Linked DNA regions of Modestobacter italicus. The protein of the gene in region 2 interacts with the protein of the main gene of each other region in a pairwise test. Links are inferred from orthologs where the notes say so. Each region holds a gene or a part of one and is shown on either strand. Other genes may lie near its edges.

Region 1 (7,355 bases), 2.9 Mb from region 2 along the record:
CCTGGCTGATCAGGTCGGCGGCCACGTGCACCGGGTCGGCGGTGTCGTCGGCCAGCACGGCGACCTCGGTCGGCCCGGCCTCCGAGTCGATCCCGATCAGGCCGCGGAGCAGCCGCTTGGCCGCGGTCGTATAGACGTTGCCCGGGCCGGTGACCAGGTCGACCGGCAGGCAGGGCCCGGCGCCGTAGCCGAAGACGGCGATCGCCTGCGCGCCGCCGACGGCGTACACCTCGGTGACCCCCAGCAGCGCGCAGGCGGCCAGCACACCCGGGTCGGGCAGCCCGCCGTTGTCCCGCTGCGGCGGGCTGGCCACGGCGATCGACTCGACCCCGGCCAGCTGCGCGGGGACGACGTTCATCACCACGGAGCTCAGCAGCGGCGCGAGGCCACCGGGCACGTAGAGCCCGACCCGGCGGACCGGCACCCAGCGCTCGGTGACCCGGCCACCGCGGACCACGTCGGTGGTCACGTCGGTGCGGCGCTGGTCGGCGTGCACCCGGCGCACCCGGGCGATCGACTCCTCGAGGGCGGCGCGCACCGCCGGGTCGATGGTGGCCAGCGCCTCCTCCAGCGCGGCCGCGGGCACGGCGATGTCCGGGACGTCGACGCCGTCGAGCCGGGCGGTGATCTCGCGGACCGCCTGCGCGCCGCGGATCCGGACGTCCTCGCAGATGGGGCGGACGACGGCGAGCACCGAGTCGATGTCGGTGGCGGCGCGGGGCAGCAGGGACGCGAGCTCACGCGGCCCGGGCAGCGCGGACCCTCGCAGGTCGATGCGGGACAGCACGGAGCACCTCCGGGTACGAGCGGGAGAACACCCCACGGTAGACGCCCGGGTGGTCCGCCCCCGCTGCCCGTAGGCTCCCGGCGTGACCGAGGCGGGCGGGACGGGTGGTCGGGAGGTCATCCCGCTGTTCCCGCTGGAGACCCCGCTGTTCCCCGGGGTGGTGCTGCCGCTGCACGTCTTCGAGCCGCGCTACCGCCGGCTGGTCGCCGACCTCACCGCCCTGCCCGACGGCGCCCAGCGGCGGTTCGGCGTGGTGGCGATCCGGCAGGGCTGGGAGGTCGAGCACGTCGCGCCCGCCGAGGCGCTCTACGACGTCGGCTGCACCGCGGCGCTGCGGATGGTCGCCCCGCAGCGGGACGGCGGCTACCGGGTGGCCGCGGTCGGCGCGGACCGGTTCCGGCTGCTCGACGTGCTGGTGCCGACCCCGGGCGCCGGGGACGACGAGGCGGGCGAACCGCCCTACCTGCGGGCGCTGGTCGAGTGGCTCGCCGAGGAGGAGGCCGCCGAGGAGGCGGCCGGGGACGTCGACGGCCTGGCCGGCGCCGGGACCACGGCCGGGGTGGTCCCCGACGACGTGGCGAGCGACGTGGCCCGGGCCTCCCTCGGCCTGCTCGCCGACAACGTGCGCGACCTGTTCGCCCGGTACGTCGCCGACGTGGCCGTGCGGCAGAGCGGCGCCCCGGACGGGCTGCCCGACGAGGTGCTCGACGCGCTCTCCCCCGACGACCTGCCCGACGACGACGCCGCCGGTGAGGTCGCGGCGACGGCGGCGCTGCTGCGCGAGGTGAGCGACGACGCCCGCGGGCTGTCCTACCTGGTCGCCTCCTCGGCGCTGCTCACCACCGAGGACCGGCAGGCGCTGCTGGCCGAGTCCGCCACCCGGCGGCGGCTGGCGCTGGAGTCCCGACTGCTCCGCCGTGAGCTGACCCTGCTCCGCGCGCTGGGGGCGGTGCCGGTCCCCCTCCGGCAGTTCGCCACACCGATGACCGCGAACTGAACAAGGACCCCCTCGCCCCCCACCCCTCGCAGGCTCGGGGCGGGCCCCTGCGAGGGGGCCGGGGCCGTCAGGGCCGGGGTGCGGGCGGGGGGACGGGCGGCAGCGGCGGCCGGATCGGTTCGTCCACCGGGTCGGGTCCGGTCCGGCCCAGGTCGTCGCGGGACGTGAGCGCGGTGGCCGCCAGGTAGACGAGGACGGCGATGAACGGCCCGACCGCCAGGGCGGCCGTGGCCCCGAGCGACAGCGCGGTGGTCACCGTCCGGCCGACGTCCTCCAGCTCGGCGTGGGTCGGGCCCGGTCCGGCCCACTGGCCCAGCTGCCAGGCCACGACCCCCGCGGCGAGCATCCCGGTGGCCAGGGCGACCAGGGTGAGCGGCCCGCGGCGCTGCCGGCGCAGCCAGACGACCAGCCCCGCCACCAGCCCGAGGGCCGCCAGGACGCAGACGAACACCCCGTCGTCGGCCATGAACAGCTCCGCGGACGGTGCCCGGCCGATCGGCTCGACGCTGGTGGCGGTGACCCGGTAGTCCGCCCGGGGGGCGAGCCAGATCCACACCCCACCGGCCAGCAGCCCGGCCAGCGCCAGCGCGAGCACGGTGAGCAGCGCGCTGCGCAGGTCCGCACGGGTGCCGCGCAGGCCCGGCACGCCCGCCGGCCGGGCCGGCTGCCAGTGCGCCACCGGACCGTCGGACACCGCCGGCGCGGTCGGGAACGGGGCCGCCGGGCCGGGCGGACGAGCGTCGGTCACGGCCCCAGTGTCGCTGGCCCGGCTGTGCAACCGGCAACCACCCGGCGCACCTGCGGCGCGCCGGCCGCCCGGCCCCGCTGCAGGGGCCCGCCACGAGCTCGCGAGTGGTGGGGGGCAGCGGGGTCCTTCGTCACAGGAGGGCGACGCTGGTCGGGCCCAGCAGCGCCTTGATGTCGCCCATCAGCGCGGTGCTCGGCCGGACCCGCAGCCCCTGGTCCAGCCGGAGCACGGTCTCCCGGCCGCCGTTGAGCAGCTTGAGCTGCACCTCGGTCGTGCCCGGGTGGCTGCCCAGCACCTCGCGGAGCCGCTCCACGACCGGCGGGGTGCAGCGGGCGGCGGGCAGCGAGACCAGCACCGGCCCGCGCGGGCCCTCGGTCAGCTCGGGGATGGTGACCTCGGAGGCGAACAGCGACGGGGTGTCGTCCCGGCGGCTGATCCGGCCCTTGACCACGATGATCTGGTCGCGGACGACCTTCTCCGACACCTCGGCCCAGGTCTTGGGGAAGAACAGCACCTCGATGCCCGCCTCGAGGTCCTCGAGGGTGGCGATCGCCCAGGGGGCGCCCTGCTTGTTCGTCCGCGGCCCGACGGCGGTGAGGATGCCGGCGATGGTGACGTTCGCGCCGTCCTCGACACCGCCGGCGAGGATCTCGGCCAGCGCGGTGTCGGCGTGCGAGGTGAGCACGTGCTCGACGCCGTGCAGCGGGTGGTCGGAGACGTAGAGGCCGAGCATGTCGCGCTCGAAGACCAGCCGCTCGGACTTCGACCAGTCCGCGGTCGGGATGGGGATGTCCAGCGCGGCGCTGAGCGGGTCGCCCAGCCCGCTGTCGCCGTCGTCGTCACCGAAGCCGCCGAACAGGTCGAACTGCCCCTCGGCCTCCTTGCGCTTGAGGCTCATCGCCGAGTCGACCGCCTGGGCGTGGATCGCGGCGATGCCCTGCCGCGAGTGGCCCAGCGAGTCGAAGCCGCCGGCCTTGGCCAGGGACTCGATGACCTTCTTGTTGCAGGCCACCGTGTCGATCTTGCGCATGAAGTCGGCGAAGTCCTTGAACGCGCCCTTCTCCTCGCGCGCCCGCACGATCGAGTCGACGACGTTGTGCCCGACGTTGCGCACCGAGGCCATGCCGAACCGGATGTCGCCGCCGACGGCGGTGAAGTCCCAGGAGGACTCGTTGACGTCCGGCGGCAGCACCTTGATGCCCATCCGCCGGCACTCGGCCAGGTAGACCGGCCGCCGGTCCTTGTCGTCGCCGACGCTGGTGAGCAGCCCGGCCATGTACTCGGCCGGGTAGTTGGCCTTGAGGTAGGCCGTCCAGTACGACACCAGCCCGTACGCGGCCGAGTGCGCCTTGTTGAAGGCGTAGTCGGCGAAGGGCACCAGGATGTCCCACAGCGTCTTGACCGCCGCGGCGGAGAAGCCGTTGGCCTTCATCCCGGCCTCGAAGCCGACGTACTCGGCGTCCAGGACCGACTTCTTCTTCTTGCCCATCGCCCGGCGCAGCAGGTCGGCCTTGCCCAGCGAGTACCCGGCGACCTTCTGGGCGATCGCCATGACCTGCTCCTGGTACACGATCAGGCCGTAGGTCTGGCCCAGGATCTCCGCGAGCGGCTCGGCCAGCTCGGGGTGGATCGGGGTGATCTCCTGCTGGCCGTTCTTGCGCAGCGCGTAGTTCGTGTGCGAGTTCGCGCCCATCGGGCCCGGGCGGTACAGCGCGCCGACGGCAGAGATGTCCTCGAAGTTGTCCGGGCGCATCAGCCGCAGCAGGGACCGCATCGGGCCGCCGTCGAACTGGAAGACGCCGAGGGTCTCACCGCGGGCCAGCAGGGCGTAGGTGGCCGGGTCGGTGAGGTCCTTGCTGATCTCGTCGAGGTCGACCGGCTCCTTGCCGTTGATCACGATGTTGCGCAGCGCGTCGTCGATGACGGTGAGGTTGCGCAGGCCCAGGAAGTCCATCTTGAGCAGGCCGAGCGTCTCGCAGGTCGGGTAGTCGAACTGCGTGATGATCGCGCCGTCGGCCTCGCGCCGCATGATCGGGATGCTGTCGATCAGCGGGTAGCGGCCGATGATCACGCCGGCCGCGTGCACGCCCCACTGCCGCTTCAGGCCCTCGAGCTTGCGGGCCTGGTCGACGACCTCGGCCGCGCCCGGGTCCGACTCGTACCGGGCCCGGAACTCCGCGGCCTCCTTGTAGCGGTCGTGCTTGGGGTCGAAGATCCCCGACAGCGGGATGTCCTTGCCCATGACGCCCGGCGGCATGAGCTTGGTCAGCTCGTCGCCCACCGAGTAGGGCCGGTCCAGCACCCGGGCGGCGTCCTTGATGGCGGCCTTGGCCTTGATGGTCCCGTAGGTGACGATCTGGCTGACCCGCTCCTCGCCGTACTTCTGCGACACGTACTGGATGACCTCGCCGCGGCGGCGGTCGTCGAAGTCGATGTCGACGTCGGGCATGGAGACGCGCTCGGGGTTGAGGAACCGCTCGAAGATCAGCCCGTGCGCCAGCGGGTCGAGGTCGGTGATGCCCATCGCGTAGGCGGCCAGCGAACCGGCGGCCGAGCCACGGCCCGGGCCGACCCGGATGCCGTTGTCCTTCGCCCAGTTGATGAAGTCGGCGACCACGAGGAAGTACCCCGGGAAGCCCATCTGGCAGATGATCCCGGTCTCGTAGTCGGCCTGCTTGCGCACGTGGTCGGGGATGCCGCCGGGGTAGCGCTTGTGCAGCCCACGCTCGACCTCCTTGATGAACCAGGAGGTCTCGTCCTCGCCCTCGGGCAGCGGGAAGCGGGGCATGAGGTCGGCGCCCTCGGTGAACTGCACCTCGCACTGCTCGGCGATCAGCAGGGTGTTGTCGCAGGCCTCGGGGTGCTCGCGGAACAGCGCCCGCATCTCGGCGGCGGACTTGAGGTAGTAGCCGTCGCCGTTGAACTTGAAGCGGTTGGTCTCGTTGAGCCGCGACCCGGTCTGGATGCACAGCAGGGCGTCGTGCGCCTGGGCGTCCTCGCGGTGGGTGTAGTGCAGGTCGTTGGTGCCCAGCAGCGGGATGCCGAGGTCCTTCGCGATCTCCAGCAGCGCCGGCTTGGTCTTCTTCTCGATGGACAGCCCGTGGTCCATGATCTCGGCGTAGAAGTTCTCACGCCCGAAGATGTCCTGGAAGTCCGCGGCGGCCTGCCGGGCGCGGTCGACCTTGCCGGCCCGCAGCCACATGTTGACCTCGCCCGACGGGCAGCCGGTCGTGGCGATCAGGCCCTTCCCGTACCGCTCCAGCAGGTCCCGGTCGAAGCGCGGCTTGCGGTACTGGCCCTCGAGGCTGGCCAGCGAGGAGATGCGGAAGAGGTTGTGCATCCCCTCGGTGGTGCGGGCCAGCAGCGTCATGTGGGTGTAGGCGGCCTTGCCGCGGTTGTTGCCGCCGTCGCCCTCCTCGTCGATCAGCTTGTCACCGAAGTCGAAGGGGGCGCGGTCGAACCGGGAGCCGGGGGTGTAGTAGCCCTCCATGCCGATGATCGGCTTGACCCCGGCGGCGTTGGCCTGCTTGTAGAAGTCGTAGGCGCCGAACACGTTGCCGTGGTCGGTCATCGCCAGCGCCGGCATCCCCTCGGCCGCGGCGGCCTTGGTGACCTCGCCGAGCTTCGCCGCCCCGTCGAGCATCGAGTACTCGGTGTGCACGTGCAGGTGCACGAAGTTCTCTGATCTGGCGGGGCTGCTCACGGTGCGGGGTGCTCCTCACGGGTCGTGCGGCCGGCTGGCACCGGCAGGTGCGCAGGGGCGGCAGGTGGTTCTGGTGACCGGCGGGAAAGGCCGTTCGAGGTCGGGCTGGCACTACGGGTGGCACTGCCGGGGCACTGCACTCACCACAGGCGGTGTCGCCCGGGGTGGAGGCCGTCCGCGGTGTCCCGATCCTCGCACCTCCGGAGGTCTACCCGAAGGGTCTGACGGAACGTGTCCCGCGATCCGGACCACTCCGTCACACCACCCCGGGGTGCCCCTCCGCCAGCGACCGGCGCATCGTCACGTGGACGATGCCGGCCTCCTCGTACTCCTCGCCCAGGACCCGGTAGCCGGCCCGCTCGTAGAACCGCCGGGCGGTGACCTGGGCGTGCAGCTCGACCTCCGTCTGGCCCCGCGCCGCCGCCTCGCGGTGCAGCGCCGCGAGGACCGCGCCGCCGTGTCCGCGCCCCCGCACCGCCGGGTCGGCGGCCATCCGGCCGATCAGCGCGCGCCCCGGGCCGGCGGCGTCGGGCAGCAGCCGGCCGGTGGCGCACACCCGCCCGGCGTCGTCCCGGCTGAGGGCGTGCACGGCGGTGGCGTCGGCGTCGTCCCGCTCCAGCTCGGCGGGCACGCCCTGCTCCAGAACGAACACCCGGTGCCGCAGTGCGGCGACCTCCGGCCAGTCGGCGGCGGTGGCGGTGGTCGCGGTCGGCCGCGCGGGCCCGGTCACCCGGCCGCCCTCGGCAGCGCGGACGTCGGGACGAGCAGGAAGCGCAGGTCGATGGCGGCGTGCAGCAGCACCGGCAGCAGCAACGACCCGGTGGCGAGGTACAGCCCGGCGAGCACCCCACCGAGCACGCCGGTGGTCAGGACCCCGGACAGGCCCTGGTAGGCGTGCGCCAGGCCGAACCCGGCAGCGGCCACCAGCACCAGGCCCGCGGTGGGCAGCCCCGGCACGAGCGCGCCGACGACGGCGAGGAAGAACCCGCGGTAGAGCCACTCCTCGCACACCCCCGCCGTCACCCCGACCAGGGCGAAGAGGTGCCGCTCCGACCGGCTGCGGGGCAGCAGCGCGAGGGTCGCCTGCCCCGGCGGCTCGGCGTGCCGCGCCTCCCCCGGC
Region 2 (7,555 bases):
GCTCAGGCGGAGACCGGGGCGCCGAAACGGCGCGCGTACTCCGTCTGGGCCCCCTCGGGCAGTGCGTCGTACAGGTCGGCCAGCTCGTCGATCGAGCTCTGCGGCAGCTCGTCGAACAGCTGGGACCAGCTCGGCGGGTCGTCGTGGCTGCGGGTGAGCAGCAGCTCCCAGGCCCGGGTCTGCCGGTCGCGCTGGGCCCGCTCGGCGACCATGCCGGAGAGGTACTGGTCCTTCGCGGCGTCCTTCTCGGCCCGCGTGGCGTCGGCCGGGAGGTTGCTGGGGTCGGTCTCCTGCAGCGCCGTCACGATGGCGGCGACCACCTCGGGGCGCACCTGCTCGGTACCGCTCATGTCCCGTCCTCCCGCTCCTGTGCCCGGCTGGCGTGTCGCCGGGTCCGACAACTCAACCACTCTCGCAGGGTGCGGGCCGCTCGGCAGGGAGGGGACCGGCTGACTGCCCGGGAGGTGCCCGGTAGAGTGACGCCGCACTGGAGGATTCGCCTAGTGGCCTATGGCGCTCGCTTGGAAAGCGGGTTGGGTGCAAGCCCTCGGGAGTTCGAATCTCCCATCCTCCGCAGGTAGAGCGCCGTCACGGCGCCGAGCATCAGCGCCCCGCCCGCCAGCGCGGTCGGGGCGAGCCGCTCGCCGAGCAGCGCGGCGGCCAGCGCGGTCGCGGTCAGCGGCTCGAGCAGGGTCACGATCGAGGCCACCGCGGCCGGCACCACGCGCACCCCGGTGAAGAACAGCCCGTAGGCCAGCGCCGTCGGCACCGTGCCCAGGTAGAGCAGCAGGGCCAGCGACAGCGGGTCGGTGGTCAGGTCCAGCCCGGCGGCGAGCGCCACCGGCGTCAGCAGGACGGCACCGGCCGCGAAGCCCACCGTCGTCGTCGGCACGCCGTCGGGCACCCGGGCGGAGAGCAGCACCACGCCGGCGTAGGCGATCGCGCAGCCGACCGCCGACAGCGCGCCGAGCAGCACGGCGTCCCCGCCGTCGCCGCCGGCCGAGACGCCGACCAGCAGCACCAGGCCGGCCAGCGCGACGAGGAGTGCCAGCCCGGTCGGCCGGTCTGGCCGGCCGTGCCCGAGGACGGCGGCGCCGACGGCCACCAGCAGCGGGGCGAGCCCGAGCGAGACCAGCGTGGCGATGCTCACCCCGGCGGTGGCGACGGCGGCGAAGTAGGCGCTCTGGTAGGCGGCGAGCCCGGCGCCGACGGCGACCAGCCGCCACCGCAGCCCGCCGGTCAGCGGCGTCCCGGTGCGCGGCCGGCGGGCCGCGTGCACCACGCCCAGGACGGCGGCGCCGATGGCCATCCGGTGCCAGGCGACGTCCAGCGGGTCCAGGCCGGTGCGGTCGGCGACGACGTCACCGGTGAGCCCTGAGGTGCCCCAGCAGAGCGCGGCGAGGACGACGAGCGCGAAGCCGCGCGCGGGGGAGGGCATGACGCTCCTGGGGTGGTCCGGTCGGGCGGCGCGGTCAGCGCGCGGGAGCGTAGCGAGCACGATCTCCGGACGGCGAACGACTTCCGGCGGGGGCGTCCTCTACAGTGGTGCACGACCCCTCGTGCGGCGTCACCCTGTGAACCTCCCCAGGGCCGGAAGGCAGCAAGGATAAGCGGGCTCTGACGGGTGTGCGGGGGGTCCCTTTTCGTTGTCGGCTTCACAGGCTCCTCCCAGGTTCATCCGCTTTGATGCATGAACCTTCAAACAGGGGAGCCGTCATGCCCAGTCGCCGCGCCTGGTGGATCACCGGTGGAGCGGTCGCCGTCGTCGCCGCTGCCGCGGTCGGGGGACCGCTGGTCTACGCCGCGCTGGAGGAGGACGCCCCGCCGGCGCCCACCGTCCAGGTCCAGCCCTCGGACGCCGCCCTGGTCAACGACACCGACGGCACCTGGACCGTGGCCGCGGGCTCGTCGGCCGGCTACCGCGTGCACGAGGTGCTCAACGGCGCCGACGCGACCGTCGCGGGCACCACCGACCAGGTCACCGGCAGCGTGGTCATCACCGGCGGCGACCTGGCCGACGCCGACCTGAGCGTCGACGTCGCCTCGATCGCCACCGACAGCGGGCAGCGGGACTCCTACTTCCGCGGCAACGTCATGGACGTCGACGCGAACCCGACCGCGACGTTCTCGGTCACCCAGCCGGCCGACCTGCCCGAGCTGACCGGCACCCCGGTGACCGTGCCGGTGACCGGGGAGCTGACCCTCAAGGGGGTCACCCAGCAGGTGCAGACGGAGATCTCCGTCGTCCGCACCGGTGCCGGGGTCGACGTCTCCGGGTCTGTCCCGGTGACCTTCGGCGACTACGGGATCGACGCGCCGAACCTGGGCTTCGTCCGGGTGGACGACCAGGGTGCCGTGGAGTTCTTCCTGCACCTGACCCTCTGAGTCCGGCCTCGTCCGGATCGTCGGTGCGGGCACGTAGCCTCAGGGCGTGGCTCTGGCGCTCTACCGGAAGTACCGCCCGGCGACCTTCGCCGAGGTGGTCGGTCAGGAGCACGTCACCGCGCCCCTGATGAACGCCGTCGACAGCGGGCGGATCAACCACGCCTACCTGTTCAGCGGCCCGCGCGGCTGCGGCAAGACGTCCTCGGCGCGGATCCTGGCGCGCTCGCTCAACTGCGAGCAGGGCCCGACGTCGACGCCGTGCGGGGTCTGCGGCTCGTGCATCTCGCTGGCCCCCGACGGCCCGGGCTCCATCGACGTCATGGAGATCGACGCGGCCAGCCACGGTGGTGTCGACGACGCCCGCGACCTGCGCGAGAAGGCGTTCTTCGCGCCGGTGCACAGCCGCTACAAGGTCTACATCGTCGACGAGGCGCACATGGTCACCACGCAGGGCTTCAACGCCCTGCTGAAGGTGGTCGAAGAGCCGCCGGAGTTCCTGGTCTTCGTCTTCGCCACGACCGAGCCGGAGAAGGTCCTCCCGACCATCCGCTCGCGCACCCACCACTACCCGTTCCGGCTGGTGCCGCCGAGCACGCTGCGCGGGCTGCTGGAGAAGACCTGCGCCGCCGAGGGCGTGCAGGTCGAGCCGACGGTCTTCCCGCTGGTGGTGCGGGCCGGCGGTGGGTCGGTGCGCGACTCGCTGTCCATCCTCGACCAGCTGCTGGCCGGCGCGGGGCCCGAGGGCGTCACCTACCGCACCGCGGTCGGGCTGCTCGGCGTCACCGACGAGGCGCTGCTGGACGAGGCCGTCGACGCGCTGGCGGCCGCCGACGCGCCCGGGGTCTTCCAGGCCGTCGACCGGGTGGTGGAGGCCGGGCACGACCCGCGCCGGTTCGCCACCGACCTGCTCGACCGGCTGCGCGACCTGATCGTGCTCAACGCCGTCCCCGAGGCCGGCGGCAACGGGCTGCTGGACTGCCCGCCCGACCGGCTGGACCTGATGTCCCGGCAGGCGCAGGCGCTGGGCGCGGCGACGCTGTCCCGGCTGGCCGACACCGTGCACGAGGGCCTGACCGAGATGCGCGGCACCACCGCGCCGCGGCTCCTGCTGGAGCTGGTCTGCGCCCGGATGCTGCTCCCCGGCGTCGACGACTCGGCTGCCGCGACGCTGCAGCGGCTGGAGCGCCTGGAGCGGCGGATGTCGATCGCCGGCGAGCACGCCGGCCGTCCCGAGCCCGCGGTCGCCGCCGCCCCGGCCGCACCGGTGCGCCCCGCACCTGCCCCCGCCCCGGTGGAGCGTGCGCCGGCGCCGCAGCGCGAGCCGGCGCCCGCTGCTGCGGTCGCGGCAGCCTCGGCCGCAGCTGCTCCGGCCGCCGCCCGCCCGGCCTACGTGCGGCCGTCCCAGGCCCGTGCGGCGGCGACGGCCGGTCCGGTCGCCGCCCCCACACCGGCGGCCGCGGCCCCGGAGGGCGACGACGGCTGGCCGGTCACCGCCCGTCCGGGCGCGATGGCCTCCGCTCCCGCGCCGGCCCCCGCGTCGTCCGGTTCGGCCGGTGACGGGCCGCCGACAGTGCGGCCGCGGCCGCCGGTGGCGGCGGGGGAGCCCGACGTGCCGCTGCCGCCCGAGCCGACCGACGACGAGGACTGGCCGCAGCCGACCCGCGCCGCCGCACCCACGCAGGCCCCGGCTCCGGCACGGGCGCCGCAGCCCGAGCCGGCGGCTCCGGCTGCCCCGCCCGCCTCGACGCCTGCTCCGGCGCCGCGCGCTGCGGCGGAGTCGGCTCCCGCACCGCGCGGGGGTGAGCCGACGCCGCTGGTCTCGGCGAACCCCGAGGAGCCGGGCGGGGGAGACGGCGAGCTGACCACCGTCGACGTCCGGCGGATCTGGCCGGAGCTGCTCGCGGTGGTGAAGCGGCACAAGCGCACCACGGAGGCGCTGCTCAAGAGCGCGCAGGTGCACGACCTGACCAACGGCACGCTCACCCTGGTGGCCACCTCACCGGCGCTGGCCAAGATGCTCGGCGACGACCTGAACAAGGACATCGTCCGGCAGGCGCTGCAGGAGCTGCTCGGCGTCCGGTGGAAGGTGCAGGCCGTCGTCGACGCCCCGGGGCAGCCGGCGGCCGGTCCGGCCCCGACCCCGGAGGCGGCGCGGGCTGCGGTGCAGGCCGCGGAGAGCGCCGAGGCCGACGAGCTGATGGCCGAGCGGGCCGCCGAGGTCACCCCCGACGGTGCGGACGCCCCGCCCCCGCTCGACCCGGAGGCGGCAGCGCTCCAGCTGCTGCGCACGCAGCTGGGCGCCCGCCCCATCGAGTAAGGACCCCCTCGCCCCCCACAACACGCTCCGCGTGCCGCGGGCCCCTGCGAGGGGGCCGGGGGCGAGGGGGTCCTTCCTCAGTGCGCGATGACCGGGGCGGCGTCCGGGTCCTGCTCGACCGCGCCGTGCGGCAGCAGCACCGCGGAGATGACCGCGCCGGCGGCGAAGATGGCCGCCGACCAGGCGAACACCGTGGTGTAGCTGCTCACCGAGGCCTCCAGCAGCGCGGCCGGGTCGCCCGGGTCCACCCCGGCCAGGGCGTCGGTGGCGGCCGCGGCGGCCAGCGCGCTGAGCACCGCGGTGGCGATCGAGCCACCGATCTGCTGGAAGGTGTTCACCGCCGCCGAGGCCACCCCGGCGTCGGTGCGGTCCACCCCGAGGGTGGCGGCGGCGAACGCCGGGGCGATCGCCAGGCCGAGGCCGAGGCCGACGACCACCAGGCCCGGGAAGACGTGGGTCCAGTAGCCGCTGTCCACGCCCAGGGTGACGAAGAGCAGCAGCCCGCCGGCGCCGAGCAGGAAGCCCGCGACGACCGGGATCTTCAGCCCGATCCGGTTGACCAGGACGGGCGCAAGCTGGGCGGAGACCGTCAGCCCGACGATCATCGGCAGGAAGGCCACGCCGGTCGGCAGCGGCGCGAAGCCGAGCACCGTCGTCATGTAGTAGGTCAGGAACAGGAAGACGCCGAACATGCCGGCCCCGATCACGGCGACGGCGATGTACGCCCCACCGCGGGTGCGGTCCAGCACGACCCGCATCGGCAGCAGCGGGTGCGCGGTGCGGGTCTCGACCACCACGAAGCCGACGAGCAGCACGAGCCCGGCCGCGATGAAGCCCAGCGTGCTGGTGGCCGTCCAGCCGTCGGTCTCGGCGGTGCCCAGGCCGTAGACCAGGGACACCAGGCCGGCGACGCTCAGCACGGTGCCGGGGACGTCGAGCCGCGGCCCGCCCTTCTCCCGGGCGTCGGCGCGGGGCAGGAACATCACGGCGCCCAGGACGGCGACCGCGGCGATCGGCACGTTGACGTAGAGGCACCAGCGCCAGGAGAGGTACTCGGTCAGCGCCCCGCCCAGGATGAGGCCGATGGCGCCGCCACCGCCGGAGATCGCGCCGAAGATGGCGAAGGCCCGGCCGCGCTCGCGGCCGTCGGTGAACGTCACGGTGAGCAGCGAGAGGGCGGCGGGGGCGAGCAGGGCGCCGAAGACGCCCTGGGCCGCGCGGGCGGTGACCAGCAGGCCGAAGCCCTCGGCGGCGCCACCGACGGCCGACGCGGCGGCGAAGCCGACCAGCCCGATGAGGAACAGCGGCTTGCGGCCGAACAGGTCGGCCAGCCGGCCGCCGAGCAGCAGCAGCGAGCCGAAGGCCAGGGCGTAGGCGGTGACGATCCACTGCCGGTCGTCGTTGCCGAACCCGAGGTCGGCCTGGGCGGTCGGCAGGGCGATGTTGACGATGGTCGCGTCGAGCACGACGACGAGCTGGGCGGTGGCGACCACCGCGAGGACGAGCCAGCGGCGCGCGTGGTCGGGGGGAGACGCCGGCGGGGCCGCGGTGGCCCGGTCGGTGCCGGTGGCGCTGGTCATCAGTCCTCCGTGAGAAGTGGAGCGGTGTTTCCGTTTCTGTCGAGGAGGCTAGCAAGGGAAACGGAGACTTGTTCCACTTCGGCTACCCTCGGGGCATGTCCTCGGTCACCCCGGTCGCCGCCGCCGACGCAGCGGTCGGCACAGCCATCGACGACGCCCGCCCCCTCCGCCGGGACGCTGAGCGCAACCGACGGCTGATCCTCGCCGCCGCCCGCCAGGTGTTCGCCCAGCGCGGTCTCCGGGCCGGGTTCGACGAGATCGCCCGGGTCGCCGGGGTGGGCGTGGGCACGGTGTACCGGCGCTTCCCCGACCGCGGTGACCTGGTCGACGCCCTGTTCGAGGAGGAGATCGACGCGGTGGTGGCCCGGGTCGAGGCGGCCGCCGCCGACCCGGACCCGTGGGCCGGCCTGTGCGGCTTCGTCACCTGGGGGGTCGAGGCGCAGGCGGCCGATCGCGGCCTGTCCCAGGTGCTCACCGCCGGCGGCTACGGCCACGAGCGGATCGCCCGGGGGCGGGCCCGGATCGAGCCGGCGGTCGCGCTGCTGGTCACCCGCGCCCAGTCCGCCGGTGTGCTCCGGGCGGACGTGTCCGCGCTGGACATCGCCATCGCCACCGCGACGCTCAGCCAGATCGGCGGCCCGGACCGGCCGGACCTGCGGCAGCGGTACGTCACCCTGCTGCTCGACGGCCTCGCCGTCTCCCGGGACGCGCCCTCGCCGCTGCCCGGGGTGCCGCCGGTCGAGGCGGACCTCGCCTGCCTCGACGAACCGGCCCGGCGGGCCGGGCCGGGGCCGGCCGAGGGCTGACCGACCCGCACCGGACGAGATCGGGACCGGGGAGTCGGCCACGACTGTCGGCAGCAGCACCTACGCTCCAGTCATGGGACCCGGTGGCCAGCCCGACATGAGCCAGTTGCTGCAGCAGGCGCAGAAGATGCAGCAGGCGCTCGCCGACGCGCAGCAGCAGCTGGCCACCAGCGAGGTGACCGGCTCGGCCGGTGGTGGCCTGGTGACGGCCACGATGACCGGCAACGGTGACGTCGTCGCCCTCACCATCGCCCCGGCCGCCGTCGACCCCGACGACGTCGAGACCCTGCAGGACCTGGTCGTCGCCGCGCTGCGGGACGCCCAGCGGGCCGTGAACGAGCTCGCCGCCGCCACGATGGGCCCCGTCACGGGCGGCCTCGGCGGCGGGCTGGGTCTGCCCGGCTTCTGACCCACCCGGGGCGGCGTCCCGCCGTCCCACTCGAAGGAGAACCGTGTACGAGGGCGCT

Evidence for each region.
Region 1: the proteins of MODMU_RS02665 (region 2) and dnaE interact in binary tests that used the Escherichia coli proteins (3 or more experiments, as listed by UniProt). The link is inferred for Modestobacter italicus from one-to-one orthologs.

The regions. Positions count from the first base shown.
Region 1 is NC_017955.1:3,417,378-3,424,732, forward strand. What follows is about bases 2,463-6,635. They hold dnaE (DNA polymerase III subunit alpha), read right to left. Parts: upstream 6,236-6,635; coding sequence 2,663-6,235; downstream 2,463-2,662. Other genes in these bases: MODMU_RS16385 (DUF2567 domain-containing protein), read right to left, coding at 2,463-2,532; MODMU_RS16395 (GNAT family N-acetyltransferase), read right to left, coding at 6,492-6,635. Outside these bases: hisD (histidinol dehydrogenase), read right to left, coding at 1-787; MODMU_RS16380 (LON peptidase substrate-binding domain-containing protein), read left to right, coding at 870-1,784; more of MODMU_RS16385, read right to left, coding at 1,852-2,462; more of MODMU_RS16395, read right to left, coding at 6,636-6,965; MODMU_RS16400 (CPBP family intramembrane glutamic endopeptidase), read right to left, coding at 6,962-7,355. UniProt on the Escherichia coli protein: DNA polymerase III is a complex, multichain enzyme responsible for most of the replicative synthesis in bacteria. This DNA polymerase also exhibits 3' to 5' exonuclease activity. The alpha chain is the DNA polymerase catalytic subunit.
Region 2 is NC_017955.1:552,204-559,758, forward strand. Bases 2,075-5,066 are described here. They hold MODMU_RS02665 (DNA polymerase III subunit gamma and tau), read left to right. Parts: upstream 2,075-2,431; coding sequence 2,432-4,702; downstream 4,703-5,066. Other genes in these bases: MODMU_RS02660 (YceI family protein), read left to right, coding at 2,075-2,385; MODMU_RS02670 (DHA2 family efflux MFS transporter permease subunit), read right to left, coding at 4,780-5,066. Also shown: MODMU_RS02645 (hypothetical protein), read right to left, coding at 3-350; more of MODMU_RS02660, read left to right, coding at 1,717-2,074; more of MODMU_RS02670, read right to left, coding at 5,067-6,282; MODMU_RS02675 (TetR/AcrR family transcriptional regulator), read left to right, coding at 6,378-7,088; MODMU_RS02680 (YbaB/EbfC family nucleoid-associated protein), read left to right, coding at 7,162-7,497; recombination mediator RecR, read left to right, coding at 7,541-7,555. UniProt on the Escherichia coli protein: Part of the beta sliding clamp loading complex, which hydrolyzes ATP to load the beta clamp onto primed DNA to form the DNA replication pre-initiation complex.